One region of the Priestia sp. D51 genome, then DNA from elsewhere that is predicted to be linked to it. Evidence: predicted binding sites of a transcription regulator. Region 1 holds the regulator's gene; the other holds the start of a gene.

Region 1 (15,409 bases):
AAATGTAAACAAAGTATACTATGTTTCGTGAACTTCTTGTGTACCTTTCGGTGATGTGGCTACTTAAAGGGTTAGGACCTCTTTGGACTAACTTTCCCCCGTGGTAGTTAACATGCTATATGGCGAAAGAACTTCATGTTTAACGATTAAAAATTGTTAAAGGGGGAAATATCATTATGGAAACAATGGGTCGTCATGTCATCTCAGAATTATGGGGATGCGATTTCGATAAGTTAAATGATATTGATTATATTGAAAAAACGTTTGTTGATGCAGCTTTAAAATCTGGTGCGGAAGTTCGCGAAGTAGCGTTCCATAAATTTGCACCTCAAGGTGTAAGTGGCGTTGTTATTATTTCAGAATCACATTTAACGATTCACAGCTTCCCAGAGCATGGTTATGCAAGTATCGATGTTTATACTTGTGGTCATTTAGATCCTACAATCGCAGCAGATTATATTGCAGATGCTCTAAGTGCACAGACACGTGAAACAATTGAATTACCACGTGGAATGGGTCCTGTTCAGGTAAAACAAACTAAAGCGAATGCACTTTAATAGTGTCGATTGATTACGTAAGTTAAGAGGTGTATTACACACCTCTTTTTAGTATATAAATTTTTAATATGCAAAAACAAAGGGGATAACAACATGGGGGTAGTACAAGTAGTTAAATCTTTATTTTCTAATCATGTAGAAACAAGCGATCGTCATTCAGATCCGACTCTAAAAACGCATTATTACAAAACAACGGCTGGGAATGCATTTAGGCAAGTTCATGAAATGTTGAAGCATATGCAAGGGATAGAGATACTTGCTGCGTATGAAGAGCGAGGAGAAATTAGCTTAAACGTTGTAAAAGGAAGAAAAGCTTTTGTTGTGATTACCATTATTAGCGTACGTCCTCTTGAAACCGCTATCGATTTTTCTGCTACAACAGAGTCAAAAGTGGTGCCAGTTGATTTTGGTTTTAGCAAAGAACTTGTACGTACGCTTTATAAGAGCTTTGATCAAAAACTTATTCCTCTTTCTTCGTAAGTTCCTTATCATTTTTGAATTTCAGGAAATAAAATGGGGAAATTCCTTTTCCTTTACTTGTATTCAAGCCTTGTTTTCTATAAGATGGAATAAAGTAAATCCTTTAATATAGCATCGTGTTTGATAAAGGAAATGATGATGACAATCATAATAAATGGCGAATAGCCGGCTAACATAGATGAAAATTAACTTATATGAGAGAAAATAAAAAGAAAAACAAGGTTTATTATTGGAGCTGAGAATATGAAGTGCCCATCCTGTCATTACAATGGAACGAGAGTGCTGGACTCGCGCCCTGTAGAAGAAGGCCGCTCTATTCGTAGAAGACGTGAATGCGAAGAGTGTCACTATCGTTTTACAACTTTTGAGAAAGTAGAAGAACTTCCGTTAATTGTTGTAAAAAAAGATGGAGCGAGAGAAGAGTTCAGCAAAGACAAAATCCTTCGAGGGTTAATTAAGGCGTGTGAAAAACGCCAAGTAAGCTTAAAACAACTGGAAGATACCGTACACGATATTGAAACAGAGCTGCGCAGTCAGGGTACATCAGAGGTGCAGTCAGATGTGGTAGGAGAAATGGTGATGGAGCGATTAGCTGCTATCGATGAAGTCTCTTATGTTCGATTTGCTTCGGTATACCGACAATTTAAAGACATCAATGTATTTATTGATGAATTAAAAGATTTAATTAAGAAGGAACGACTGTAAAAGAGCTATTGAAGTATTCTTTAGGCTCTTTTTTTGTCATTTCTATTACTTTAAAAGTAGGTAGGGAACGACATGAAAGAACAACATTGGAAAGAAATGATACCGGTCGATCGTTATGTTGTTCGTTCGAGCGGCATACTGCAGGAATACGACCGAAAGATTTTAACAATGCTCTATCAGCCGTTGGTGGGTACGACGTGTTTTGGTTTGTATATGACGCTATGGAGCGAGCTGGAACAAGATCGTTTATGGGGAAAAGAGTCTACGCATCATCACCTAATGTCAATGATGCAAATTAATTTGAAAGCTATTTACCATGAGCGGTTAAAATTAGAAGGTATTGGTTTGTTAAAAACATATATTAAGGAAGAAGATGATGTTCGTGTGTTCATTTATGAGCTCATTCCTCCTCTTACGCCCCATCAGTTCTTTAACGATGGCGTGTTAAATGTATATTTATATAACCGACTAGGAAAATCCATCTTTCAAAAAATAAAAAATTATTTTTCGGATTCACTCGTGGATGATCAATCGTTCAAAGATGTGACGCATTCATTTAACGATGTATTTAAATCAGTTAAAGCAACGGAGCTGGCTCCAAGTTTTCAGTCTGAAAGCAAGGATGTATTTTCTCCTGATGCTCAAACGGACTTTATAGATTCTTCAAACCGTGCTTCTATTGAGATGAGCCCGGATTCCTTCGATTTTGATTTATTTTTAGCAGGCCTAACAGATTCAATGATTTCGAAAAGGTCAATTACATCTAAAGTAAAACAAGCGATTGAAAAGTTAGCTTTTTTATACGGCATTGATCCTCTTCAAATGAAAAATGTAGTGCTCGATTCGCTAAATGAGAATGATCAAGTTGATATTGAATTGCTTAGAAAAGCAGCACAGTCCTTTTACCAATTTGAAAATGGAGAAGCACTTCCCAATCTAAGCGAACAAATTCAGCCTCCTATGCTTCGTACCATGCAGGAAAAGCAGCCTCAGACTAAGGAAGAGCAGCTCATTCAACAGCTAGAAGTCACCTCTCCTCGACAGCTATTGATCGAGTTTTCAGGGGGGGCAGAGCCATCAAAAGCAGATTTGCAAATGATTGAAGAAGTGATGTTTAATCAAAAGCTTTCACCAGGGGTAGTAAATGTTCTGATTTACTATGTTATGCTAAGATCCGATATGAAATTATCTAAGAGCTATGTAGAGAAAATTGCTGGACACTGGGCGCGCAAAAAGGTACAAACTGTTCAAGATGCCATGAATTTAGCTAAAAATGAACAGAAAGAATATCAGAACTGGACTGAGGCAAAGCAAAATAAAAAAACGGCCGGACGAAAAATTGTGCGTAAAGAAATGGTGCCAGAGTGGTTGAGCGATGAAGAAAAAGAAGAGAAAAAGCAGCCTTCAAAAGAAGCGGATGAATTTGAAGAAGAAAAACGAAAGCTACAAGAAGAGCTCAAGCAGTTAGATCAAGAGCTAAAACAAAAGCATAAAGAATAAAAAGCAGGTATGATAGAGATGAGGTGAAAAAGATGAAGCCTATCAATGATTCACTAAATCAGTTAGTGAACAAAAAGGATTTTAAAGCACGTTTAGAAGCATTAAGAAACAGTATTCTGTCTAATCCCGAAGTTAAAACGTTTCTGCAAGAGCATCGCCATGAGTTAGATGAGCAAATGGTCGACCGAGGCTTGATGAAGATGCATGAATTCATCGACCAGAGCAAATGCTGTGACAAATGCCCTTCTCTGCAAAGCTGTGTCAATATGGTGAAGGGGTATCACCCTCAGCTGGTTGTAAAAGGCCGTAATATTGATTTACAGTATGAACGCTGTCCTAGAAAAGTACAAGAAGATGAGCGAAAAGAACAAGAATCTTTTATTCAGTGTATGTACGTGCCCAAAGAAATTTTACAGGCAACGATGTCTGATATTGAAATTGAGCAGGGAAGATTTGAAGCCATTAAATTAGTAAGAGATTTTGTGCGAGAATATGAGCCAAATAAGAAAATGAAAGCTTTATATTTACACGGTTCGTTTGGTGTGGGGAAGACGTATTTTCTTGGAGCAATTGCCAATGCGTTAGCCGAAAAGAAAGTGAAATCTACGATTCTGTATGTCCCGGAGTTTTTGCGTGAGTTAAAAGGTTCGTTTCAAGATCAAAGCTTCAATGAGAAAATAGAGTATGTCAAAAAAGTACCGGTTCTTATGCTTGATGATCTCGGAGCAGAATCTGTAACGAGCTGGATGCGAGACGATGTGCTCGGAACCATTTTACAATTCCGCATGCTAGAAAATTTGCCGACATTTTTCAGCTCGAATTTAAATTTTAAAGAGCTTCAACATCATTTGACTTATACCCAACGAGGCGAGCAGGAAGAGCTCAAAGCCGCTCGTGTCATGGAACGAATTAAGTCTCTAGCCATTCCCGTTGAAATGAATGGAGAGAATAAACGAAATAGATGAGCAGGTCGTTTTACATTTCTTGTAACGACTTGCTCATTTTTTTGCATGTTGCCCCATATACATTAATAAAGCGTGTCCAAAGGGGGGCTATGAGGAATGAAAATATTCTTTAAATATGTAGAAGACGCAGTCATTGTATATGAGTCTTTATGCGCGAAGCGAAGCGCTTTATCATATGGTTCACAGTGCTTGAAGTTGGTGAATAATCAGCTTTTAGTTATTGATGAGACATACAATCGAGAGGCCATTTTACAAGACATGGTGATACCGGTATTAACGCACGTGATTTTAAAAAAGAAAGAAAAAAAGATGATGGTAAACATATTAAAAGAACAATTTTTCTATTCAGAAGAGGAAGAACAAGATTTGCTGCTTCAAATTATGAGGGGGATTATGGAAGGAGAGAGAGGCGAAATTCCGCAAAAAACATTTTCCCTTCCAAGAGAATTACTTATCCGCCAGGCTCTTCAAGACTTCTTCATTCATAATGTAACGTTCACCTTTGAGTCTTTTCTCCAATTCCGTTTAAAAGAATATCAAGAGCGGCTGCGCTATTATGCTGAGCTGGCGATTGATGAATATAAGCTTGAACAAGACTATCAAATTCTTATTCATCAGCTGCGTCAAGCAGCTAATGAAAGACAGTCATCTACAGGCGATGTGTATGTAATGCATTTGAATAAAAACAAGTTTGTATTGTACGACCAAAGCAGTAGATATGTTCCGGAGCGTGAATGTGCAGCCCTAGCAGAGGCCTTTCTATCTGAACAAGAATCAGTATACATAGACTCAACTATCATCGCGCCTTTGCTGAGTTTATCTCCAGCTGCTATTCATCTGTATAGCGACCAGCATGATCATGATTTTGTTTATACCATTCAAAATATTTTTCAAGAAAAAGTGATGTTATACGAAAAAAATGAATTTCCGTTTGATCAAAAGCAAAATATAACGTGAAAGGTTGATTTCTATTTTGAAAATGAATATAATAAATGCATATTGAAAAACAGCTATATGTCACAAGTTATGATGAGGACATGAGTGTATATTTACGGTTTATAGAGAGGGAGATCTAGGCTGAAAATCTCCTAACACGGAATATATTCTTACCACCTCTAAACTTCAGTAGTAAACGAGCAGCGTCTCTAGTAATTACTGACGGAATTTCCGTTATAAAACCTCGAGCCGCTTCGGGTTATTTGGGTTATCCAAGATACGAAGAGGAAACAAGGGTGGTACCGCGTGTATACACAACTCGTCCCTTTTTATAAGGGACGAGTTTTTTGTTTTTACAAAAAGTTTATTAGTTATGTTAAAGGAGTGGAAAGTTGTGTCAGAAGTAATCAAAATGACATTTCCTGATGGAGCTGTTAAAGAGTATCCAAAAGGATCATCAACAGAAGATATTGCGGCTTCTATTAGCCCGGGATTAAAGAAAAAAGCATTAGCAGGTAAAGTAAACGGCGAGCTGCTGGATTTACGTACGCTAATCGAACAAGATGGCAGTCTTGAAATCATTACGCAAGATGCTCCTGAAGCGCTTGAAATTATGCGCCATAGTACAGCGCATTTAATGGCTCAAGCAATCAAACGTTTATACAAAGATGTAAAAGTACAGCTAGGTGTAGGCCCGGTTATCGAAAATGGGTTTTACTATGACATCGATATGGAAGAATCAATTACTCCTGAAGATTTAGGTAGAATTGAAAAAGAAATGAAAAAAATCGTTAATTCAAATATTGAAATTGAACGAAAAGAAGTTTCTCGTGAAGAAGCCATTCAACTTTTTAAAGAAGTTGGCGATGAACTAAAGCTTGAATTGATTGATGCGATTCCAGCAGGTGAAAAGGTGACGATTTACCAACAAGGCGAATTCTTTGATCTTTGCCGAGGTGTGCACGTGCCGTCAACAGGCAAAATTAAAGAGTTTAAACTATTAAGCGTAGCAGGTGCTTATTGGCGCGGAGACAGCGACAATCAAATGCTGCAGCGTATTTACGGTACAGCATTCTTTACAAAAGCAGATTTAGACGAGCATCTTCGTCTTCTTGAAGAAGCAAAAGAACGTGACCACCGTAAACTTGGTAAAGAGTTAAACTTATTTACAAATTCTCAAAAAGTAGGACAAGGTCTTCCTTTATGGCTTCCAAAAGGTGCGACGATCCGCCGTATTATCGAGCGTTATATCGTAGATAAAGAAGTAAGCCTTGGTTATCAGCACGTTTACACGCCGGTGCTTGGAAGTGTAGAACTTTACAAAACGTCTGGTCACTGGGAGCACTATCAAGATGACATGTTCCCTGCAATGGAAATGGATAACGAAGACCTGGTTCTTCGTCCAATGAACTGTCCTCATCACATGATGGTGTACAAACAAGGTATTCACAGCTATCGTGAGCTTCCAATCCGTATTGCTGAACTTGGAACAATGCACCGCTACGAAATGTCAGGAGCATTATCAGGACTTCAGCGCGTTCGAGGCATGACGTTAAATGATGCACATATCTTTGTACGTCCGGATCAAATCAAAGAAGAATTTATTCGTGTGGTTCGCTTAGTTGAAGCGGTTTATAAAGATTTTGGATTTGAAAATTATTCATTCCGTCTATCTTATCGTGATCCTGAAGATACAGAAAAATACTTCGATGATGATGCAATGTGGGAAAAAGCACAAAGCATGTTAAAAGATGCAATGGATGAGCTTGACCTCGATTATTATGAAGCTGAAGGCGAAGCGGCATTCTACGGTCCAAAACTAGATGTTCAAGTTAAAACAGCTCTTGGTAAAGAAGAGACGCTATCTACGGTTCAATTGGATTTCTTACTTCCTGAACGCTTTGATTTAACGTATGTAGGGGAAGACGGAAAACAGCATCGACCTGTTGTTATTCACCGCGGCGTGGTGTCAACAATGGAACGTTTTGTAGCTTTCTTAATCGAAGAATACAAAGGAGCTTTCCCAACGTGGTTAGCACCTGTACAAGTTCAAGTGATTCCGGTATCACCTACGGTTCACCTTGAGTATGCAAAAGAAGTGCAAGAACAGCTTCAGCTTGCGGGTATTCGTGTGGAACTTGATTCTCGCGATGAGAAAATTGGCTATAAAATCCGTGAGGCTCAAATGCAAAAAATTCCTTACATGCTTGTTGTAGGGGATAAAGAAGTAGAAGATAAAGCAGTAAACGTACGTAAATATGGTGAGCAGAATTCAGAAACAGTGGATTTCCAAGCCTTTTTACAAAATGTAAAAGCAGAAGCATCTCGTTAATGAAAAAAGCAGAGAATTGAAATTCTCTGCTTTTTTATCTAACATTTATAAAAAACTGTTGCATAAATGGTTTTCCTTTGATACAATAACTTTTGTTGTGAAAAAAGAACGAAATCATTGACTTTTGTCTTTGTTGATACTATAATAGCTTAAGTAATTGAATACTTGTTTATACAGAAGAAGAAGCACCCGCTTCTCACCTGAGTGACGCATAAAGCAGTTAGCAGGTACATCGTATCTTAATTAAAACGATAGAAGTGTGGGTGCAGTATGTACTCACACTTTTTTGTGTGAGTTAATAATCGGTCTAAGCAAGCGTATTCGCTCATTAAACCTTGGAGGTGGCTACTTATTAGCAAGGACATGATGGTAAACGAGGGCATTCGAGCTCGCGAAGTTCGTCTAATTGATCAAAATGGTGAACAATTAGGAATTAAATCAAAAAATGAAGCATTAGAAATTGCTTCACGAGTAAATCTTGACTTAGTAATGGTTGCTGCAAATGCGAAACCGCCGGTATGTCGTATTATGGACTACGGTAAATTCCGCTATGAGCAACAACGTAAAGAAAGAGAAGCTCGTAAAAACCAAAAAGTTGTAAACTTAAAAGAAGTTCGTTTAAGTCCAACAATTGATGAACATGATTTTAACACTAAACTTCGTAACGCACGCAAGTTCCTTGAAAAAGGTGACAAAGTGAAAGCGTCTATTCGCTTTAAAGGTCGTGCCATTACTCATAAAGGGATTGGCCAAAAAGTACTTGAACGTTTTTCACAAGCTTGCGAAGATGTAAGTTCAGTTGAATCGGCTCCTAAAATGGAAGGCCGCAGCATGTTCTTAGTCTTGGCACCTAAAAACGAAAAGTAATAGAACGAGGAGGAACACCCCATGCCAAAAATGAAAACACATCGTGGCGCTGCAAAGCGTTTCAAAAAGACTGGAAGCGGTAAATTAAAACGTGCTCGTGCTTACACAAGCCATTTATTCGCTAACAAATCTACAAAACAAAAGCGTAAATTACGTAAAGGTTCTTTAGTAAGCAAAGGTGACTTCAAACGTATCCGTCACTTATTAGATAACATTAAGTAATTTGGGTTGAGATAGAAACAATACAGGAGGTAAACAATTATGCCACGCGTAAAAGGCGGTACAGTAACACGCAAACGTCGTAAAAAAGTTTTAAAATTAGCTAAAGGTTTCTTCGGTTCGAAGCATAGATTATATAAAGTTGCTAATCAGCAAGTTATGAAATCTCACATGTATGCTTATCGTGACCGTCGTCAGAAAAAACGTGACTTCCGTAAATTATGGATCACACGTATTAATGCAGCTGCTCGTATGAACGGTCTTTCTTACAGCCGTTTAATGCACGGTTTAAAATTAGCAGGTATTGAAGTTAACCGCAAAATGCTTGCTGACTTAGCTGTAGCTGATGAAAAAGCATTTGCTGAATTAGCAACTGCTGCTAAAAAAGGCTTAGATAAGTAATGAATATAAAGTCTCGTCATCTTTAGATGATGAGGCTTTTTTGCTATCGGAGGACATATCATGAATGAACTGCTGCTTACCTATTTTATTGTTATTAATATAATAGGGATAGGAATGATGTATAGAGATAAACAAAAAGCGAAAAGACATGAGTGGAGAATTGCCGAAAGCACACTGTGGACGGTAGCTGCTATCGGAGGAGCCATTGGAGGACTGATTGGTATGTATTGCTATCGTCATAAAACGAAGCACACATCGTTTACAGTAGGTTTTCCTATTCTTGCCGCTCTTGATTTACTTTTCTTTTTTGTTATCAGCTGAGCACAAATGATTTTGTGCTCAGTGTAAAAATTCTCGAACGGGGCTTTTCCAGCGAATAGGAGCATTTGGATACATGTTGTGTACGTGATTTTCCAGCAGCTTGAAATCTTGTTTTTGCAGTTCATGCAATCGAGATGGATCTGTTAACACCATTGTAATCGACAAAGACTCTGGTTCATTGGGATTGCTGTATTTTTCTCCTTCAAATAAAATACCTTTATACGTTAGTAGAAAATTTTTGCGGATATTCGTTTTTTCGTCAACGACAAAAAATTGCTGATGTTCCTGAGCTGCTACAAGCTTCCGCTTTGGACTGCGAAAATGCTGAACCAGCTTTAATAGTGTGTAAGCAACAAGCGCGAAAATGAACACGCGAACGATAACAATAACAAACATAACGCTCCCTCCTTTACAAGGCACAGTTTTCTTACTTTACGTTTCAGTCTCTAAAAAGTTTCACGATTTTTGATATAATTTCTTTATTGGTTTAAAAAGAAGAAGATATACATAATTACAGGAGTGATTACATTGAATTTACAACAGCTATTTACCATGCAGCGTCAGCTGGATCAGCATATAGAGGACAAGCATCAGCTTCATAAGGAAGACTTGGTTCCAAGAAAACTTTTAGCTCTGCTTGTTGAAATGGGAGAGCTGGCAAACGAAACGCGCTGCTTCAAATTTTGGAGCGTTAAACCTCCGGCTGAAGATGCTGTTATTTTAGAAGAATTTGTGGACGGCGTACATTTCATTCTTTCTTTAGGTATTGAAAAAGGATACGATGATTTAACTGAGCTGCCAAAATTAAAAGCAGCTGATTCAAAAACAACACAATTTTTACAGGTATTTGCACAAGTTTCTGCTTTCGAGCAGGACCTGTCAAAAGAAAACTATGTGAACATGTTTGCATCTTACATGAAGCTTGGCGATATGTTTGGTTTTTCTGCTGAACATATTGAAGAGGCGTACATGTCAAAAAATGAAGTGAATTTTAAACGCCAAGAACAAGGATACTAGAAATAAAGGGATGGGAAATTTTACTTCAACCTCTTTTTAGCTATAATAGAGGTATACATATGAAAGGGGTAATCCATATGACAAAGTTAGATGAAACATTGACGATGCTTAAAGCACTAACAGATGCAAAAGGAATTCCTGGAAATGAGCGTGAACCGCGTGAGGTTATGAAGAAATATATTGCACCTTATGCAGATGAAGTAACGACGGATGGGCTAGGCAGTTTGATTGCAAAAAAAGTAGGCAACGAACAAGGGCCTAAAATTATGGTAGCCGGTCACTTGGATGAAGTTGGTTTTATGGTGACTCAAATTGATGAACGCGGCTTTATTCGTTTTCAAACGGTAGGCGGATGGTGGTCTCAAGTTATGCTTGCTCAACGCGTAACCATCGTGACATCTAAAGGAGAGGTAACGGGGATTATTGGCTCAAAGCCACCTCATATCTTGCCTCCAGAAGTTCGCAAAAAGCCAGTTGACATTAAAGATATGTTCATCGATATTGGTGCTTCTAGCAGAGAAGAAGTAGCGGAGTGGGGAGTAAAACCTGGTGATCAGGTTGTACCTTATTTCGAATTTACGGTTATGAACAATGAAAAGATGCTGCTAGCGAAAGCCTGGGATAACCGTATTGGTTGTGCAATCGCTATCGATGTATTAAAAGCTTTAAAAAATGAAAAACATGAAAATGTTGTGTATGGTGTAGGAACGGTGCAAGAAGAAGTTGGACTCCGAGGTGCAAAAACATCTGCTAACTTTATTGAACCGGATATTGCATTTGCTGTTGATGTCGGTATCGCTGGAGATACACCTGGTGTTTCTGATAAAGAAGCCTCTTCTAAAATGGGGCAGGGTCCGCAAATCATTTTATATGATGCTTCCATGGTCTCTCATAAAGGACTTCGAGATACAGTGGTAGATGTGGCAGATGAATTAAATATTCCGTATCAATTTGATGCAATTGCTGGAGGCGGTACGGACTCGGGTTCTATCCATATTTCAGCTAACGGGGTGCCAGCACTTTCGATTACAATTGCAACTCGTTATATCCATTCTCATGCAGCAATGCTTCATCGTGATGATTATGAAAACGCAGTTAAATTAATTGCGGAAGTCATTAAGCGCTTAGACCGAGATACGGTTAACGCCATTACGTATAATTGAAAAAAGCTCATTCTCCTAGGAGAATGAGCTTTTTGTTGTACATAGGAAAAGGTTATTTATTTTAAACCGTTTTCAAGCGTTGTCAGAATTTCTTCTTTTTCTGATTCCGGAGACTTTTCCCAAAGCACTTCAAATAAAACACCAAGTCCAGGGAGCATTTTTTCTTCACCGCTTTGAATAGCGTCAGAAATTGTAGCCTCAAGCTCTTCTTTTGAGTTTCCTGAAACGTTTGCAATAACAGCATTTCGTAAATTAAGATCCATCATTTTCACCTCAGCTATCGTAAAGTTACCAATAGTTTTTGTTTTCTTTGCGATTTCTATGTACAATAAAGTGAAACTTATCTAATGATTATTGAACAAAATGTAATCGAACTATTTATTTTTGTATAGATAAAGGAGTTATGTTTGTGAAACAAATTGATTCAGTTAAAAATCCGCAGGTAAAAGCGTGGAAAAAACTGCATAATAAAAAAGACCGTGATAAGCAGGGCCTTTTTATGGTAGAAGGCTTTCATTTAGTCGAAGAGGCTATCAAAAATAAGGATTGCGTAAAGGAACTAATTATACGCGAATCGACCGAAGTGCCTGCACAGTGGGATATAGACGGTATCGAAATAATCGTTGTAAACGAAGCAATTAGTAAGTTATTATCTGACACAGAAACACCTCAAGGAATTATTGCCGTGTGTTTTCAAACAAAGCATGCGGAAATTATTCATACAGCACAGAAAGTATTGCTTTTAGATGCCGTGCAAGATCCAGGTAACCTAGGTACCATTATCCGAACCGCTGATGCTGCGGGAGTGGAGGCTATTATCATTGGAGAGGGCAGCGTGGATGTGTACAACCCAAAAGTCGTTCGTTCAACGCAAGGAGCTATTTTTCACCTTCCAATTGTAAAAGGCGATTTACTCGAAATAATTTCATTGTTAAAAGAAAGAGGAATAGCAGTTTACGGCACGTCGTTACAAAATGGAAAGGTCTACACACACGTAAAACCTTCAAACGAATTTGCGCTGATTGTGGGAAATGAAGGAAATGGCGTAAGCGAGAAAGTGTTGGAACAAACGGATCAGAATCTGTACATTCCCATCTATGGAAAGAGCGAGTCGTTAAATGTTGCCATCGCTTCTGGAATCTTACTTTATTATTTACGCGGAATGTAGTTGCATCGAGAACGTGTTTTCACTATAATAATACAATAGTTACATATGTAAAAAACGATGAAAGAGAGCAGTAGCTTATGTCCGTTTATGCAGGGAGAAAATGCCATGACTGAAAGCATTTTTATAAATGTAATAAGTGAATTCACCTCTTGAGTTGACACTTAGACCATCTTACATAGATGTAAAGGTGTTCCGGAGATTCCGTTAACTTGAATGAAGTGAACTGTATACGTCTGTGTATATAGTTAACAAGGGTGGTAACGCGACTAATCCTCGTCCCTTTTTTGGGAGGAGGTTTTTTTATTTGTCATTTTTTACGTTAAAAGGAGGAATAAGTGATGAAAGAACGTTTACAAGAACTTCAACAAGAAGCAATTGCAAAAGTCGAAGCAGCAAGTGCTTTAAAAGAATTAAACGACGTACGCGTAGCTTATTTAGGAAAGAAAGGCCCTATCACAGAAGTACTTCGCGGTATGGGAAAACTTTCAGCTGAAGAGCGTCCTGTAATGGGAGCACTTGCAAATGAAGTACGTGAAGCGATTGCATCTAAAATTGAAGAAAAACAAACGGCGTTAGAAGCAGCCGAGGTAGAGCGTAAACTTGCTTCAGAAACAATTGACGTAACGCTGCCGGGACGCCCGGTTAAAGCAGGTACGCATCACCCGCTCACAAGCGTGGTTGAAGAAGTAGAAGATTTATTCTTAGGAATGGGCTATGAAGTAGCAGAAGGACCAGAAGTAGAGCAGGACTACTATAATTTCGAAGCGCTGAACTTGCCAAAAGGTCACCCAGCACGTGATATGCAAGATACGTTCTATATTACGGAAGAAACGCTTCTTCGTACGCATACATCAACTGTTCAAGCTCGTGTTATGAACAAGAATGAAGGCAAAGGACCTGTTAAAATTATTTGCCCAGGTAAAGTGTACCGCCGCGATGACGATGATGCTACGCATTCACATCAATTTATGCAAATTGAAGGTCTTGTAGTAGACGAAAACATTCGTATGAGCGATTTAAAAGGCACGCTTGAAGTATTTGTGAAAAAGATGTTCGGTGCAGACCGTGAAATTCGTCTTCGTCCAAGTTTCTTCCCATTCACTGAGCCGTCTGTAGAAGTAGACGTATCGTGTGCAAAATGTGGAGGTAAAGGCTGTAATGTATGTAAACAAACAGGCTGGATTGAAATTTTAGGAGCCGGTATGGTTCATCCAAATGTTCTTGAAATGGCTGGATACGATTCAACTAAATATCGTGGTTTTGCTTTTGGAATCGGTGTAGAGCGTATTGCTATGTTAAAACACGGCGTGGATGATATTCGTCATTTCTATACAAATGATGTTCGTTTCTTAGATCAATTTAAACAAGTATAAAGGAGGGACTACGATGTTTGTATCTTATCGTTGGTTACAAGAGTATGTTGACTTATCAGGCGTAACGGCAGAAGAGTTAGCTGATAAAATCACAAAAAGTGGAATTGAAGTTGAAGGTGTAGAAAACTTAAATAAAGGCATCAGCGGAGTGGTAATTGGTCACGTTGTAGAACGTGAACAGCATCCAAATGCGGATAAATTAAGCCGCTGTCAAGTAGATCTTGGCGGAGGAGAAATCGTTCAAATCGTGTGCGGAGCACCTAACGTGGCACAAGGTCAAAAAGTAGCGGTTGCAAAAGTGGGAGCTGTACTTCCAGGTAACTTTAAAATCAAGCGTGCTAAGCTTCGCGGTGAAGAATCGAACGGTATGATTTGTTCTCTTCAAGAGCTTGGCATTGAAAGCAAGCTTGTGGCAAAAGATTATCAAGAAGGCATCTTCGTCTTCCCAAGTGATGCTGAAGTAGGAGCGGATGCCCTAGATGCATTAAACTTAAACGATGAAGTATTAGAACTAGGGCTAACACCAAATCGTTCAGACTGCTTAAGTATGTTAGGTGTAGCACATGAGGTGGCTGCTATTTTACGTCGTGAAGTGAAGTATCCGTCAGTAAACGTGCAAACGTCTGATGAGCAAGCAGCTGATTATATTTCCGTTAAAGTAGAGGCAAAAGAAGACAATCCCCTTTACGTAGCGCGCGTTGTGAAAAACGTAAAAATTGCTCCGTCACCATTATGGATGCAAACGCGTTTAATGGCAGCTGGTATTCGACCTCATAACAACGTTGTTGATATTACCAACTATATTTTGCTTGAATACGGCCAGCCGCTGCATGCTTTTGACTATGATCGTCTTGGTTCAAAAGAAATTGTTGTACGTCACGCGTCAGAAGGCGAGAAGTTTGTAACGCTTGACGATCAAGAGCGCGTATTAAAAGGCAATCAGCTTGTTATTACAAACGGCAGTGAACCGGTAGCCCTTGCAGGTGTAATGGGGGGAGCAAACTCTGAAGTAAAAGACGATACGGTAAACGTTCTTATTGAATCAGCTTACTTCAAAGGTTTAACAGTTCGTCAAGCTTCCAAAGACCACGGTCTTCGCAGTGAGGCAAGTGCTCGTTTTGAAAAAGGAATTGATCCTAACCGTACGCGTGTAGCTGCTGACCGCGCAGCAGAATTAATGGCTGAATACGCTTCAGGTGAAGTGGTAAGCGGTACTGTAGAAGTAGATACACTAACTGTGGAACCTGCTGTTGTAGCTGTGTCACTTGGACGTATTAACAATGTGCTTGGTACAGAACTATCGATGGAAGAAGTACAAGATATTATGAACCGTCTTCAATTTGAAAGCAAAGTCGAAGATGAAACAATCGTTGTAACGGTACCGACTCGTCGAGGCGATATTAC
Region 2 (15,409 bases), 260 kb from region 1:
GCATGATGATCGAACCAACGGAAACGGAGTCGAAAGAAACGCTAGATGCGTTTATCGATGCGATGATTCAAATTGCAAAAGAAGCAGAAGAGACGCCTGAACTCGTACAGGAAGCTCCGCATACAACGGTTGTGAAGCGCCTTGACGAAACGCTGGCAGCGAGAAAACCAGTTCTTCGCTATCAGAAAGAACAGGCTGTTCAAAACGTCTAACAAAAAACCTCGCCCAAAGGCGAGGTTTTTCTATATACATACCATTATTTTTTCTTTTTTACTTTACCGTTCCACATTTTGAAGCCGCCTTTTAAATCATAGATTTCTTGAACACCGTGGCGACGAAGCATTTGTGCTGCACGTCCTGTGCGCATTCCGCTTTGACAATAGATGTACACAGGCTGATCTGGACGAAATTCTTTAATGCGCATACGGAACTGTGAAAGAGGAATATTTCGTGCGCCTAAAATATGTCCGTTTTCGAATTCATTCGGTTCGCGAATATCAATTAGCTGTGCCTTGCGGTAGCCGCTGCGGAATTCTTCTTCAGTTAACGTTTTCATAATGCGACGTTGGATAAAGAACATAACGACAGAGTATATGATGATTACTCCAAGTAAAATGAGTACTGCTGTAATTGGTGACATGCTGATTCTTCCTTTCTTCGACAAAATCCATACTCTTATTATATAAGTGAATGAAATTAGAAGTAAAGCGATTTTGCCTTGAATCTAGCGGATTTCTTCCCCAAAATGAAAAAACTACCACATTTGAATTCGCAGTTTTATGTTGCTCTTTGCTTTTCCTTAGCTCAATCTTTTGGTAGACTAAAAAACGGATTTATTTTTTATATTACATATAGCTGAGGATGAGGTAGATGAAAGCAAAGTGGAGATTTATTGATTCCAACAACCGTTCGCCTTATTACAATATGGCGTTAGATGAAGCGTTATTAGAATGGCATAGTAAAGGGGAAATTCCACCTACGATTCGTTTTTACGGATGGAACCCTCCAACGCTGTCAATCGGTTATTTTCAAAAAGCTGAAAAAGAAATTAACTTTGATAAAGTAAAAGAATTAGGATTAGGCTTTGTGAGACGTCCAACGGGCGGCAGGGGCGTGCTTCATGATGAAGAGCTTACTTACAGCGTCATTGTATCTGAAGAGTATCCTAATATGCCTAAGACAGTTACAGAGGCATATCGCGTCATCTCTGAAGGTTTACTGGAAGGATTTCGTTCGTTAGGGCTCGAGGCTTATTTTGCTATTCCTCGTTCAGAAGAAGAAAAAAATAGCTTAAAAAACCCTCGTTCATCTGTATGTTTTGATGCTCCTTCTTGGTATGAACTTGTTGTAGAGGGCCGCAAAATTGCTGGAAGTGCCCAAACTAGACAAAAAGGAGTTATTCTACAGCACGGCTCTATTCTGTTAGAGATTGATGAAGATAAATTATTCAGCGTGTTTAATTATCCAAATGACCGCGTGAAAGAAAGAATGCAGCGCGCATTTCGTTCTAAAGCGGTAGCCATCAATGCAATTGCGGGTCGCAAAATTTCTATCGAAGAAGCAAAAGAAGCGTTTTATAAAGGATTTGCTTCTGCTCTTGATATCGATTTAGAACCGTATATACTATCTGAAGAAGAGGAAGCATATGTAGAAGAACTAGCGCGCACAAAGTACGGATCGGATGAATGGAACTTTAAGCGCTAAACGAATGCGGATGGTAAATAGATAAAAGTGCAACTTCTTATAAGTTGCACTTTTTATTGGAATTTTTAGAAACAATGCTTGGCTAATAGAATACATAGGGAAGAAAAGTCAAACACTTTTTTTACGAAAAAAAAAATATTTCACTTGACACCCTTCTATATGTAGATGTTTGGAGAAGTGTCAAATACTATATATTGAATTCGTCCAAGCCGTGTGGTAAGTTATTGATAGTTGATTGAAAAACTCTATTTCCTTTAAAAGGAAATAGAGTTAATAAATTTATAGATGTTCGATAGGTAAGGAGTTGTGAGAATGACTGTTTTGTTAAATCAAAAAGTGAATATGAATGTTGAAAAGCTCAATTCAGATATTGAACGCTTTCCGCAAGTACATCCGATTACACCGGATATGAAGTTGACTCATAAAGGTGTTTCAAGATTGGTAATGTTAGACCGCTATGCGTTTAAAGATACGGAAAAATTAACGTTATCAGAAGGAGATTTTGTTGTTCTAACTGTAAAAGAAGACCCAAAATTTCCAGCACGAGGACTTGGCTATGTGGAAAGCATTAATTTTGAGCAAAAAACCGCTGTTGTCAAGGTAGAAGATGAGTTTAGAGGAGCTTTATCACCTGAAGAAGCAGAAAATGGGTTAATTACTCGTTCTTTAGATGTCATTGAAAAACCTCTAGAGGTCTTCTATGAGCAAATTGCAAAACGTAATGCAACAGGCTTAGCTTCTGTGGAAAAAACAGAAGAAAAGCGCAAAGAGTGGTTTGAAAAGTTCTATCAAGAGCTTGTTCAGCTAAACTTTGTACCAGCTGGCCGCGTTCTTTACGGTGCAGGTGCTGACACGGATGTAACGTACTTTAACTGTTACGTAATGCCTTATGTAAAAGATTCACGTGAAGGTATTTCAGAACACCGCAAACAAGTAATGGAAATCATGAGCCGCGGAGGCGGTGTTGGAACGAATGGTTCAACTCTTCGCCCGCGCAACACGCTGGCTCGCGGTGTAAACGGCAAATCATCTGGTTCGGTTTCATGGTTAGATGATATTGCTAAACTGACGCATCTTGTTGAGCAAGGTGGGTCGCGTCGTGGGGCACAAATGATCATGCTTGCCGACTGGCATCCTGACATTGTAGAGTTTATTATTTCTAAAATGCAAAACCCTCGCATTTTACGTTTCTTAATTGAAAACACAAATGACGAAATGATTAAAAAGCACGCGCAAGATAAATTGAAGTTCACGCCGCTAACAGAGTCTGAAGAAGCAATGTACCAAGGAATCATTAACTATAAACAAATTCCTGGTCTTGGTGGATTTAATGAAAAAATCATTAAAGATGCAGAAGAAAAGCTGCAAACTGGCGGAACGTACAGCGTTCATAACTCAGAGTTTTTAACAGGAGCAAACATTTCTGTATGCTTAACAAAAGATTTTATGGATGCTGTTGAAAACGACGGTGAATACGAACTTCGCTTCCCAGACGTAGAAAGCTATTCAAAAGAAGAAATGGCTAACTACAATGAAAACTGGCACGAAGTAGGCGACGTGCGCGAGTGGGCAAAACAAGGAAACAAAGTTCGTACGTACCGTACTATCCGTGCAAAAGAGCTATGGAACTTAATTAATATTTGTGCAACGTACTCAGCTGAACCAGGCATTTTCTTCTTCGACAATGCCAATGACATGACAAATGCTCAAGCATATGGTCAGCACGTTGTTGCAACGAATCCATGTGGTGAACAACCACTTGCACCATTCTCTGTTTGTAACTTAGCTGCTGTTAACTTAGCGCAAATGGCAGATAAAGAAACAAAAACAGTTAACTTTGAAAAGCTACGTCAAACGGTTGAAACGGGCGTTAGAATGCAAGATAACGTTATTGATGCAACTCCTTATTTCTTAGAAGAAAACCAAAAGCAAGCGCTTGGCGAACGCCGCGTTGGTCTTGGTGTAATGGGTCTTCACGATCTTCTTATTTATTGTGAAACAGAATACGGCTCTGACAAAGGCAATGAGTTAGTAGATAAAGTGTTTGAAACAATTGCAACGACGGCTTACCGCGCGTCTGTAGAGCTTGGAAAAGAAAAAGGAAGCTTCCCGTTCTTAGTGGGCGAAACAGATGCTGAAACGGCTTCTTTACGTGAAGCATTCACAAATACAGGCTTCATGAAAAAAATGCCTGAAGATATTCGTGGAAACATTAAAGATCACGGTATCCGAAACTCGCATTTATTAACAGTAGCGCCAACAGGCAGTACTGGAACGATGGTTGGAGTATCAACGGGTCTTGAACCTTATTTCTCATTCTCATACTTCCGAAGCGGCCGTTTAGGTAAATTTATTGAAGTAAAAGCTGATATCGTTCAAGAGTATTTAGATCAGCATCCAGAAGCAGATCCAAACAATCTTCCTGAATGGTTCATTTCAGCTATGGAACTTGCACCACAAGCTCACGCGGACGTGCAATGTGTGATTCAGCGCTGGATTGATAGCTCAATTAGTAAAACAGTAAACGCTCCTCGTGGTTACACGGTAGAGCAAGTTCAAAAAGTGTACGAGCGTCTGTATAAAGGCGGAGCAAAAGGCGGTACGGTGTACGTAGACGGAAGCCGTGATGCACAAGTCTTAACGCTAAAAGCAGAAGAAAATACGTTTGATGAAGAAATTGAAGCGCCAAAAGAAGAAACAAAACCACACGTTGTGTTAGTTGATACAATTAATGAAATTCGTTCAACTGATGTAACAATCGGTTCTGAAGTAGGTAATACGTGTCCGGTTTGCCGTCAAGGAACGGTAGAGGAAATGGGCGGATGCAACACATGTACAAACTGTGGTGCACAGCTGAAATGCGGCCTTTAATTTTTAATCATGATTGACTAGTAAAAGCTGACTCAAGTGAGTCGGCTTTTATTATGTATGAAAATGGGGCATAAATAAGAAGCGGGAGAACGGTTCTTGTATTTGTATAAGCATTGTAGTATGATTTTAATTGAATGTCTTTTATCCAGTTTTATCTTATGACATCGCTTTATTTACACGTTTTTTTCACATAGATTATCAAACATGAACACGATATCACTATAAGAAACAGACATTTATGACTTATTATTAGCAATACATAATATTAATTGGGGGAGATTTCATGCCTACACCGAGTATGGAAGATTATATTGAACAAATATATATGCTAATTGAAGATAAAGGATACGCTCGAGTGTCTGATATTGCTGATGCATTGGCGGTTCACCCCTCATCTGTAACAAAGATGGTTCAAAAACTAGACAAAGATGAGTACTTAATTTATGAAAAATATCGAGGCCTTGTTTTAACAGCTAAGGGACAGAAGATTGGAAAACGTCTTGTTTATCGCCACGAGCTCTTAGAGCAGCTATTGCGAATCATTGGCGTGGATGAGAAGAATATTTATGATGACGTAGAAGGAATTGAACATCATTTAAGCTGGAATTCCATTGATCGAATTGGGGACTTGGTTCAATACTTTGAAGAAAATCATAACCGTATTCAAGATCTTCGCAATGTACAGAAACGAAATGAAGAAGAGCAAAAATTATAAGGAAAAAGCAGCGGCCAATAGCGTCACTGCTTTTTTTCTTTTTATCATAACTTGTTGCTGAGTCGACTACAAATGTAGAGTAGGTAGTTTGGAGGAGAGGCTGTGTACGTCGACGGAGTATTTTCAGGTGGCGGTATTAAAGGGCTTGCACTGATTGGTGCGTTACAAGCTCTAGAAGAAAAAGGCTTTATTTTTCGGCGGTTAGCGGGAACGAGTGCGGGTTCCATTATTTGTGCATTTGTAGCAGCTGGTTATACAAGTGAAGAAATCGTTGAAATGATGAATGAAATTGAGTTATCTTCTTTCCTAGATCAAAGAATGTCCTTTTTACCATCGAGCTTGACAAAATGGCTGTTTTTATATTGGAAAATGGGATTATATAAAGGAGAAAGGCTTGAAAAGTGGATTGCTGAGAAGTTGCGGAGCAGAGGAATTCGTACATTTGCTGATTTGCCTGATCAGTCGCTGCGTATTATTGCGTCAGATTTGACCAACAGTACGATGCTTGTTCTTCCAGATGATTTGCCTAAATATCACATTGATCCGAATCGTTTTTCTGTAGCAAGAGCCGTTCGGATGAGCTGCAGCATTCCATATTTTTTTGAGCCGGTTAAATTAAAATCTACTCCAAGCAGTTTAATAGTCGACGGGGGAGTGTTAAGCAACTTTCCAATTTTTTTATTTGATGATGATAAAAGTTTGAAGAAACGACCGGTAATTGGTGTGAAGCTGAGTCCGAAGGACGAAGAGAGAGAACGGAATAAAATTAAAAATGCCGTTGGTTTATTCAGTGCGCTTTTTGAGACGATGAAAGATGCGCACGATGCAAGACATATTTCAAAACGTCACGAGAAAAATATTATCTTTTTACCTGTTAATCAAGTTTTTGCGACAGAATTTACCCTCACAGAAGAACGGAAGGAAGAGCTGATTGCGTTTGGCAAAAAGCGTACAAGGGCATTTTTGAAAAAATGGTGCTATTAAAAAAACAAGGAGGCTTTTCTCCTTGTTTTTTTAAAAGAATGCTCTATTTTTCTTTTTTCCTTTTTTACCTTCGATGACGGTCAAGTGTGAGTTGTTTTTCTTTTTCTTTAGCGGTTTCGTTGATTTGGATACCGGGCGCTTATTTGAGCTTCGGTACGTATGCATATCAACTTTGTTGCTTCCTCGCTCTTTTTCTTTTTGACGCAGTTTCGATTGCTTTACTGCGCGCACATAGCCTCTATCTTGACCTTTTGTCTGAGAAGGGCGGAGAATAAACCGATAAACTAAGTAAAACAAAATGATAAACAGAAAAATATAACCTGCTTGACGTAATAAAACAGCTGGATCTGTAATCAACGTAAATGCAAAGCCAATGACTCCTAACCCGATTAGACCATATACAAGTGGTTTCACGAATGGACGTCTCATTTTGTTCACCTCCTAAAATAGTAAAAAAAGAAAGCAAAACGGTGTGGATTAGACAACTTGTTCGTCAGTGGTAGAAGAAAGTTCATTTTCAACGCGTAAAAGTTCTTTAAATGAAGCAATCGCAACTTCAACTTGATCATCTTTTGGTTCTTTGGTTGTTAAAAGCTGAAGCCATAAACCGGGATAACCTAAAAAGCGAAGAAGAGGGACATGACGAACTTTATTGGTTAACTGTAACACTTCAAATGATAAACCAAGGACAACTGGAATTAATGCAAGGCGATCCACAATTCGTAACCAAAGAGGATCCGTTGGAACTAGTAGGTAGACAAACATTCCTACAACTACGGTAAAGAGGATAAAGCTACTTCCGCAGCGATAATGAAGTCGAGATTGTGCTTGAACGGCTTCTACCGTAAGTTCAGCATTGTTTTCATATGCATTAATGACCTTGTGTTCTGCTCCATGATATTGAAACACCCGTTTAATAAGTGGCGTTTGTGAAATCACATAAATATAGCCAAGGAGCAATAATAGTTTAAATACTCCTTCAATAAAAACTTGAGCTACACTTGAAGTGAAAACAGGACGTGTCAATTGTGCTAAAAACACAGGAATCAATGTAAATAGTACTTTCCCGAAAAGAAAGGATATTACACCAATAGTTGCAACGCCAAATATTAAAGATAGTTTTGATTCTTTTTTCTTTTTTTGTTGTTCTGCTGCTACTTGAGCATCATCTTCTGGATTCACGTCATAGCGTTCAGAGGAAAAGTTCAAGTGCTGCGTACCGTTTGCACTGGCTTCAACAATAGCAGCAATTCCTCGTAAAAAAGGAATTTTTTTTAAAGCAGTGAGTACGGAATTTGATTTTCTTTTTGAATGAAAATAATCAATAGATTGATCTTTGCGGCGAATAGCCGTCACCATCATACGTTTGCCACCGAACATGACACCTTCTATAACGGCTTGACCACCATACGCAGGTTTTTGTAATTTAGACATTTCAGGCACCAACCTAACTTAACTAGACTAGACTTCTTAGTATTTTATATTCTACAGCAAAATCAAATAAACCTCTAGGCGGATGCATGTTATCTAGTTTAGCCAATATTTTTCATCTCCACACCCTTCATATGAATTTTTTTCCTTTCATTTATAAAATTTGTTTATGAAACTCTGTGTGAAGTAGTTTTAAAATGTCTCTGCGATATCAGGCGCCCTTCTTGCGTATAGGAAGAGTAATAAACGTAAAAACTTAGAAATGAGTCGGTAGGAAATGAGAAAAAAGTTCATACTACATCAAGAGGTGATTAATATGTCAGAACCTAAAGAACAGCATGAAAAAAAACAGGATAACCAACCTACGCATAAACAGGAAATATCTTTTTTATTTAAAGCCATCTTTATTTCCTTTTTTGGAGGGGTTTTCTGGAGCTTTATTGGCTATTTAAATTATCTGTTTAGCTTTAGTGTTATCAATCCAAATATGCTTTTAGATCCATGGGCATTAGGTGATTGGAAGGATAAAGGAATAGGTGTTATCGTCAGTATTTTTCTCATAGGGGTATTATCTATTGTTGTCGGGTTGTTATACTACGTCCTATTAAAGAAGTTTAAAACAATTTGGATAGGTTTTGCTTACGGCTTATTATGGTGGGCAATCGTATTCGTTGTTTTGAATCCGCTCTTTCCTAACTTGAAAACAATTGGAGAGCTTCCAGCTAACACAATTATTTCATCCCTCTGTATTTATATTTTATATGGTGTATTCATCGGATATTCCATTTCTTTTGAAGCGGCAGAGCTTCAAACAAAAGACGAATCTACAGATTTTCAAACGGCGAATAAGTAGTGTGAATGTTCCAACGTATGCTAATATATTCTATATAATGATTTAAAAAGAAAAATAAAGTGTAGATTCACACAAGTGAGCTGCATAAAGGGTTCGTAGTAGGGGAGAGTGTTGAAATAAGATGAATAAGATTTTAGTAATAAACGGTCCTAATTTAAACCGTTTAGGCGTACGCGAACCAGCGGTATATGGGACAGATAATCTTCAAAATCTTGAAGAGAAGCTTCAGCGAGCAGGCAGAGACCATGGGGTAGAAGTTGAGTGCGTACAGTCTAATCACGAAGGTGTAATTATCGACTGGATTCACGAAGCGGATGAGAAGTTTGATGGGATTATGATCAATCCTGGTGCTTTTACTCACTACAGTTATGCCATTCGAGATGCGATTGCCAGTATATCTGTTCCTGTTATTGAAGTGCATATTTCGAACGTACATAAGCGTGAAGAGTTTCGCCACCATTCGGTGACGGCACCTGTTACGCATGGTCAAATTGTCGGGTTAGGTTTATACGGATACGAGCTTGCTCTGCAGGCACTTTTACAATTAAGGGGGAAATAAAATGAAAATCGAAAAACTACGCGAACAGTTTTCAAAGTTGAATGTAGACGGTGTTGTCGTTACAAGTGAATATAACAGACGCTATATGACCAATTTTACAGGATCTGCTGGTGTCGTTATCATTTCTGAAGACAAAGCGGCATTTGTAACAGATTTTCGTTATGTTGAACAAGCAACTAGTCAAACAGAAGGTTTTGATATCGTTCAGCACAAGGGTCCTATTGTAGAAGAAGTAGCGAATGTAGTGAAACAATTTGGAATTAAAAAGCTTGGTTTTGAACAGAATTATGTTACATATGGACAGCATCAATTATTTGATAAGCATATCGGAGCGGAACTTGTTCCAATCTCGCACGCAATCGAAAACTTACGCTTGATAAAGAGTGACTCAGAGATTAAGATATTAAAGGAAGCTGCAAAAATAGCAGATGCAGCATATGAACATATTTTAACCTTTGTTCGTCCTGGTTTAACAGAGCTTCAAGTATCGAATGAACTGGAGTTCTTTATGAGAAAACAAGGCGCAACATCTTCATCTTTTGATACAATTGTTGCTTCAGGGCATCGCGGGGCTTTACCGCATGGTGTTGCTTCTGACAAAGTAATTGAAAAAGGCGAACTTGTAACGCTTGATTTTGGCGCATACTATAATGGTTACTGTTCAGATATCACACGAACATTTGCCGTCGGTGAAGTAAGTGATAAGCTAAAAGAAATTTATAATGTCGTACTGCAAGCAGAGCTTAACGGAATGAACGGTATCAAAGCAGGTATGACGGGTAAAGAAGCAGATGCGCTAACGCGTGATTATATTACAGAACACGGATACGGCCAGTATTTTGGACATTCGACCGGTCACGGCGTAGGGTTAGAAGTACATGAAGGCCCATCGCTTTCTGTGAAATCTACAGATGTACTGCAGCCAGGTATGATTGTAACCGTTGAACCAGGTATTTACATACCAGACTTAGGGGGCGTTCGTATTGAAGATGATACGGTCGTCACAGCAGAAGGTAATGAGGCATTATCGCACTCATCAAAAGAGTTCATTATTTTATAAAATGTAGGAGGATTTCTTCATGATTTCAGTAAATGATTTTCGTACAGGTTTGACAGTAGAAGTAGACGGGGGTATTTGGCGTGTAATGGATTTCCAACACGTAAAGCCTGGTAAAGGCGCTGCATTCGTTCGCTCAAAACTACGTAACCTTCGTACAGGAGCTGTGCAAGAAAAAACGTTCCGTGCAGGTGAAAAGGTAGGAAAAGCTCAAATTGATAATCGTAAAATGCAATATCTATATGCAAGCGGCGATCAGCACGTATTCATGGACAACCAGTCTTATGAGCAATTAGAGCTTCCGGCGAGTGCAATTGAATATGAGCTAAAATTCTTAAAAGAAAATATGGAAGTCGCAATTATGATGTATCAAGGTGAGACATTAGGTGTTGAACTTCCAAACACAGTTGAGCTTAAAGTAACAGAAACTGAACCTGGTATTAAAGGTGACACAGCTTCTGGCGGTACAAAACCAGCAACTGTTGAAACTGGTTTAACAGTAAACGTTCCTTTCTTCGTAAATGAAGGCGACGTATTAATTATTAACACAACAGACAGCAGCTACGTATCACGCGCGTAATTCGGTCGTGTAAGCAAGCTGTAAACACACGAAAAAGGCAGAGAATGATTCTCTGCCTTTTTTGTGTGTTTTTTTGTGCTAACCCTTCCTTATTTTGCATAGGTTGTACTAAACAACGCAGAGATGTAGGAGGGGCTTATGAAGCAGTGGTTGGATCATTTAAACGGTACGGTATTAACGATGGCGTGCCTTCGATTTATTTCTTCATTTATTGAGTTTATTGCCGCTATTTTAATTGTCACAAACAATGATGTGAAAAAAGCGTTAATGATTAATGGAATGCTAGCGCTTGTTGGTCCGATTGTAATGGTGAGTTCTTTCACCATTGGTTTAGTGTCCGTAGCAGATCAATTATCTTTTGGAAAATTAATCATGATTGTAATAGGAGTGCTCTTCATTTTAATCGGTGTTTTTAAATAAAAGGTAGGCATAAAATGGTCAAGCTCATAATACATTGAAGTGAGTTCAAATATGAGGGGATGAATATGTTAAACGAAATACTTGCAATTTTTCCGCCTAATTTAAAAAAGACTGTTGAATTTTATGTCACAAACCATTCTCATGTGCTAGAAGAAATTCGAGTGCGCATAGGAAGACCTGTCGAATTTACAATCAACAATCAGCCTTATTTCGAATCGTATCTTCCAAGTGCAGAAGATGCTTTATTTATCTTAAATAAACTAAGCCAGTTTTCGATTTATATGATTGAAGAAGAATTAAAAAAAGGATATGTCACCATTGAAGGCGGACACCGGGTTGGACTAGCGGGAAAAGTTGTAACGGAAAATGGACAGGTTCGTGTGATTCGTGATGTATCATCCTTTAATATCCGGATTGCTAAACAAAAGATTGGCATTTCGAATCAGCTTATTCCTTTTTTATACAATCGCTATTGGCAAAGTACGGTCATTATAGGACCTCCTCAAACAGGAAAAACAACCATGATTCGTGATTTAGCCAGAGTAATAAGCACTGGCATAGAGCGCTCTAAGATTCCTCCGTTTAAAGTAGGGATTGTAGATGAACGATCAGAAATTGCTGGGGCTGTTAAAGGGGTTCCTCAGCATACATTCGGATCTAGAATGGATTTATTAGATAGCTGTCCGAAAGCTGAAGGCATGATGATGATGATTCGCTCCATGAGTCCCGATGTACTGATCGTGGATGAAGTTGGAAGTGAAGAAGATTGTAAGGCCGTACTTGAAGCCGTTAATGCTGGTGTTCGTGTCATTATGACTGTTCATGGGTATGACATTGACGATTTAATGAAGCGTCCCACTTTGCAAGCTTTAATGAAACTTCACGTATTTAAAAAGTATGTTGTGCTATCGAACAGCCGAGGTCCTGGAACACTTCAGGCTATCTATGATGAGCATTATAACTCCATGAAATTGACCGCTGAAAAGTCGCTTATTGAAAATAGTAAAGGGTGATGGTGTATGAAACTGTTTGGTGCCATCTTTATCTTATTTGCTTCCACTTACACAGGATTTGAGTTTGCAAAGCAGCTTAGCGAAAGACCTAGGCAGCTCAGGCAATTAAAAACGGCTCTTCGGTCGTTAGAAGCGGAAATTATGTACAGCAACCGGCCTCTTCAAGAAGTTGCTCATTTGTTATCTCTACAGCTTCCTAACCCTTTAGCTTCTTTATTTAGTGAGTTTTCAATGAAATTAAAAGAAGGTACTGAAAGTGTCAAGGAATCTTGGGAAAAGACGTTGGACCAATTTTGGAAACAAACCGCACTTAAAACAGGAGAACTGGAAATCTTAAAACAATTTGGTGAAACGCTTGGTCAGCATGATCGTTATTCGCAGCAAAAGCATATTTTGCTGACGCTGAACCATCTCGAACGCGAAGAACAAGATGCAGTTGATAAGCAGAATCGCTATGAAAAAATGGTTAAAAGTTTAGGCTTTCTATCTGGATTGCTACTGGTCATCCTATTGATGTAGCGATGGAGGAGGATTGAATGTGGGAATTGATATGAACACCATTTTTCAGATTGCTGGGATTGGTATCGTCGTAGCTTTTTTAGTCACCGTACTCGAACAGATGGGAAAAAAAGATTACGCGAATTGGGTTACCCTCATCGGTTTTATTTATATTTTATTTATGGTTGCTTCGATTGTGGAGGACTTATTTCAAAAAATCAAATCGGTTTTTTTATTTCAAGGGTAGAGGGGTGATTTGCCATTGAAATGCTTCAAATTGTGGGCTTAGGATTAGTAGCGACATTTTTGGCACTCATTTTAAAAGAACATAAATCACCTATTGCTTTTTTACTTGTCGTATTCGTGGGATCCGTGATCTTTCTTTTTTTAATTGATCAAATCTACGAGATTATTAAGATGGTCGAGCGGCTGTCGATCAATGCCCACGTTAACATGATTTATGTGGAAACCATTTTGAAAATCATTGGTATTGCCTATATCGCCGAATTTGGTGCTCAAATTACGAAAGATGCAGGACAAGGTGCCATTGCTTCTAAAATTGAATTAGGTGGAAAAGTGCTGATTCTCTCCATGGCAATTCCTATTTTGACGGTCATTATTGAAACGATTATTTCAATGCTGCCCAATTAATTTTACTTAATATGAGGTGACGAAATGAAGCGGTGGACGTTTAAAGTGAATATACTCGCTCTTCTTTTGTTCCTCTTTTTTTTCTTTCCAGAAAATGTACAAGCTTCCGAACCCCCGAAGCAGCAAGAACTTGTCAATGAACAAATTGATAAGCTCGGTATCGATGAAGTCAAACAGTTTTGGGACGATATTATTACCCAATACGGCGGCTTTTTACCCGAGAGTCAGAAGGGAAGTTTAGTCGATTTTTTAAAAGGAGAAAAAGAGTTCTCTCTTAAAGAATGGCTAGGAGGTCTTGTAAAGTTTTTATTTCACGAAGTATTAGCGAATGGAAAGCTCCTCGGTACACTCATTATGCTAACGGTTTTTAGCGTGTTTTTGCAAACGCTCCAAAGTGCGTTTAATCAGCAAACCGTAAGTAAAGTAGCGTATGCGCTTGTATATATGGTTTTGATCATCATTGCTCTTAATAGTTTTCAAATTGCTATTTCTTATGCAACAGGAGCGATCGAGACCATGACCAAATTCATTTTAGCTCTGGTGCCGCTGCTGCTTGCCTTAATGGCATCATCAGGAGGAGTTGTATCGGCAGCCTTTTTTCATCCGATGATTTTGTTTTTAATGAACACCAGCGGTTTGCTTATTCAATACGTAGTGATGCCGCTGCTTTTTCTTTCAGCACTGCTTAGCATTGTGAGTACGATTTCAGATGAGCATAAGGTTACACAGCTTGCTCAGCTGTTGAGAAATATAAGCGTTGGCGTGCTTGGAATATTCCTAACTGTTTTTTTAGGTGTGCTATCCGTCCAAGGTGCCACATCAGCTGTTGCTGACGGTATTACGATTCGAACGGCAAAGTTCGTCACAGGGAACTTTATACCTGTTGTAGGACGTGTGTTCACAGATGCGGCTGATACAGTCATCAGTGCCTCGCTTCTATTAAAGAATTCAGTAGGGATTGCTGGAGTAGCAGTCTTACTGTTAATCGTCGCATTTCCGGCTATTAAAGTGTTAACGCTCGCTTTTATCTATAAGCTAGCAGCAGCTCTTCTTCAACCCATTGGAGGAGGACCGGTCATTTCCTGCTTGAGCATTATCAGCAAAAGCGTCATCTATATTTTTGCGGCGCTTGCTGTTGTCTCGCTTATGTTTTTCTTATGTTTAACGGTCATCATTACAGCGAGCAACGTCACAATGATGGTGAGGTGAAGAAATTGCAGGCCTTAACGACGTGGATTACGAATATCGTTCTTTTTATCTTATTAGCTACCATTATTAATTTACTGTTGCCCAATTCTAGTTTTCAAAAGTATACGAAGCTGGTGGTTGGACTTCTTTTGATGCTGATTATTATTACACCCGTTTTTCAAATTTTTAAAGTGGATGTTAATCAAATGCTGAAATCACTTAGCTTATCATCTATTCGATCCGATCAACAGGTAGAAAATTCAATAGAAAATCAGAAAAAAGAAATACAAGCTTCACAACGTGCATATATTTTAGAACAAATGGCTGTCCAAATGGAGGCAGATGTAAAAGAGGAGTTGATGGATCAGTATGGTGTAGCAATTGATCGAATTCACATTGAAACAAAAAAGCCGAACGACGAACCTACCGCTGATAATATTAAATCCATTTCAGTTGCCGTAAGTAAAAAAGCATCGGGTGATTCCGAGGTTGTTTCAGCTGTGAAAGTTATTTCTATTGATACCTCCACACCGATCGAAACAAACAAACCAACAGAATCCAAGAAATTATCCAACTATTTAGCAGCAAAATGGGATGTAAAACAAGGCCAAGTTGTTGTGAATATGGAGGAGGGAGACACGAAATGAGTCAAAAGCCAGAAAAAGGTGACCCATCATTTTTTCAGCGGTTCTTTTCATTTAAACAGTCATCAACTACGAAGAAACCTTCAAAGTTAATGTATATAGGTATTTTACTAGCTGCAGGCGTTATCTTTATGGTATTTAGCAACTCACTCACAACATCTATGAATTCAGGCGGATTATTAAAGAGTGCAAGCAAAGAAACCAGCGCACCACCCGTATCACAAGATATTCCCGCTTTTAG

The links. Region 1 encodes NrdR, which represses ribonucleotide reductase genes. Its sites were predicted from a motif close to AACACNATATATNGTGTT; they were not measured.
Region 2: ACNHOZ_RS02220 (vitamin B12-dependent ribonucleotide reductase) is a predicted target of NrdR. The motif match lies at 1,888-1,905, and genes of this name have one in related genera.

The regions. Positions count from the first base shown of each region.
Region 1 covers NZ_JBLTIR010000001.1:148,863-164,271, forward strand. Annotated here, with positions in the region: gene speD (adenosylmethionine decarboxylase) at 177-557, shown strand; gene ACNHOZ_RS00820 (hypothetical protein) at 651-1,037, shown strand; gene nrdR (transcriptional regulator NrdR) at 1,281-1,742, shown strand; gene ACNHOZ_RS00830 (replication initiation and membrane attachment family protein) at 1,815-3,242, shown strand; gene dnaI (primosomal protein DnaI) at 3,275-4,207, shown strand; gene ytxC (sporulation protein YtxC) at 4,304-5,164, shown strand; T-box leader at 5,225-5,473, shown strand; gene thrS (threonine--tRNA ligase) at 5,517-7,475, shown strand; ribosomal protein L20 leader region at 7,647-7,769, shown strand; gene infC (translation initiation factor IF-3) at 7,839-8,342, shown strand; gene rpmI (50S ribosomal protein L35) at 8,364-8,564, shown strand; gene rplT (50S ribosomal protein L20) at 8,604-8,963, shown strand; gene ACNHOZ_RS00865 (DUF1294 domain-containing protein) at 9,024-9,284, shown strand; gene ACNHOZ_RS00870 (hypothetical protein) at 9,303-9,680, opposite strand; gene ACNHOZ_RS00875 (dUTP diphosphatase) at 9,813-10,301, shown strand; gene ACNHOZ_RS00880 (M42 family metallopeptidase) at 10,379-11,464, shown strand; gene sspI (small acid-soluble spore protein SspI) at 11,521-11,727, opposite strand; gene ACNHOZ_RS00890 (TrmH family RNA methyltransferase) at 11,868-12,632, shown strand; T-box leader at 12,681-12,916, shown strand; gene pheS (phenylalanine--tRNA ligase subunit alpha) at 12,971-14,005, shown strand; gene pheT (phenylalanine--tRNA ligase subunit beta) at 14,019-15,409, shown strand, end outside.
Region 2 covers NZ_JBLTIR010000001.1:411,942-427,350, forward strand. Annotated here, with positions in the region: gene gcvPB (aminomethyl-transferring glycine dehydrogenase subunit GcvPB) at 1-212, shown strand, start outside; gene ACNHOZ_RS02210 (rhodanese-like domain-containing protein) at 257-640, opposite strand; gene ACNHOZ_RS02215 (lipoate--protein ligase family protein) at 871-1,704, shown strand; gene ACNHOZ_RS02220 (vitamin B12-dependent ribonucleotide reductase) at 2,017-4,575, shown strand; gene mntR (transcriptional regulator MntR) at 4,859-5,290, shown strand; gene ACNHOZ_RS02230 (patatin-like phospholipase family protein) at 5,393-6,274, shown strand; gene ACNHOZ_RS02235 (SA1362 family protein) at 6,305-6,703, opposite strand; gene ACNHOZ_RS02240 (DUF1385 domain-containing protein) at 6,752-7,708, opposite strand; gene ACNHOZ_RS02245 (YqhR family membrane protein) at 8,022-8,558, shown strand; gene aroQ (type II 3-dehydroquinate dehydratase) at 8,680-9,117, shown strand; gene ACNHOZ_RS02255 (M24 family metallopeptidase) at 9,119-10,177, shown strand; gene efp (elongation factor P) at 10,197-10,754, shown strand; gene ACNHOZ_RS02265 (YqhV family protein) at 10,893-11,174, shown strand; gene spoIIIAA (stage III sporulation protein AA) at 11,240-12,187, shown strand; gene spoIIIAB (stage III sporulation protein SpoIIIAB) at 12,194-12,706, shown strand; gene spoIIIAC (stage III sporulation protein AC) at 12,726-12,932, shown strand; gene spoIIIAD (stage III sporulation protein AD) at 12,953-13,336, shown strand; gene spoIIIAE (stage III sporulation protein AE) at 13,361-14,545, shown strand; gene spoIIIAF (stage III sporulation protein AF) at 14,542-15,171, shown strand; gene spoIIIAG (stage III sporulation protein AG) at 15,168-15,409, shown strand, end outside.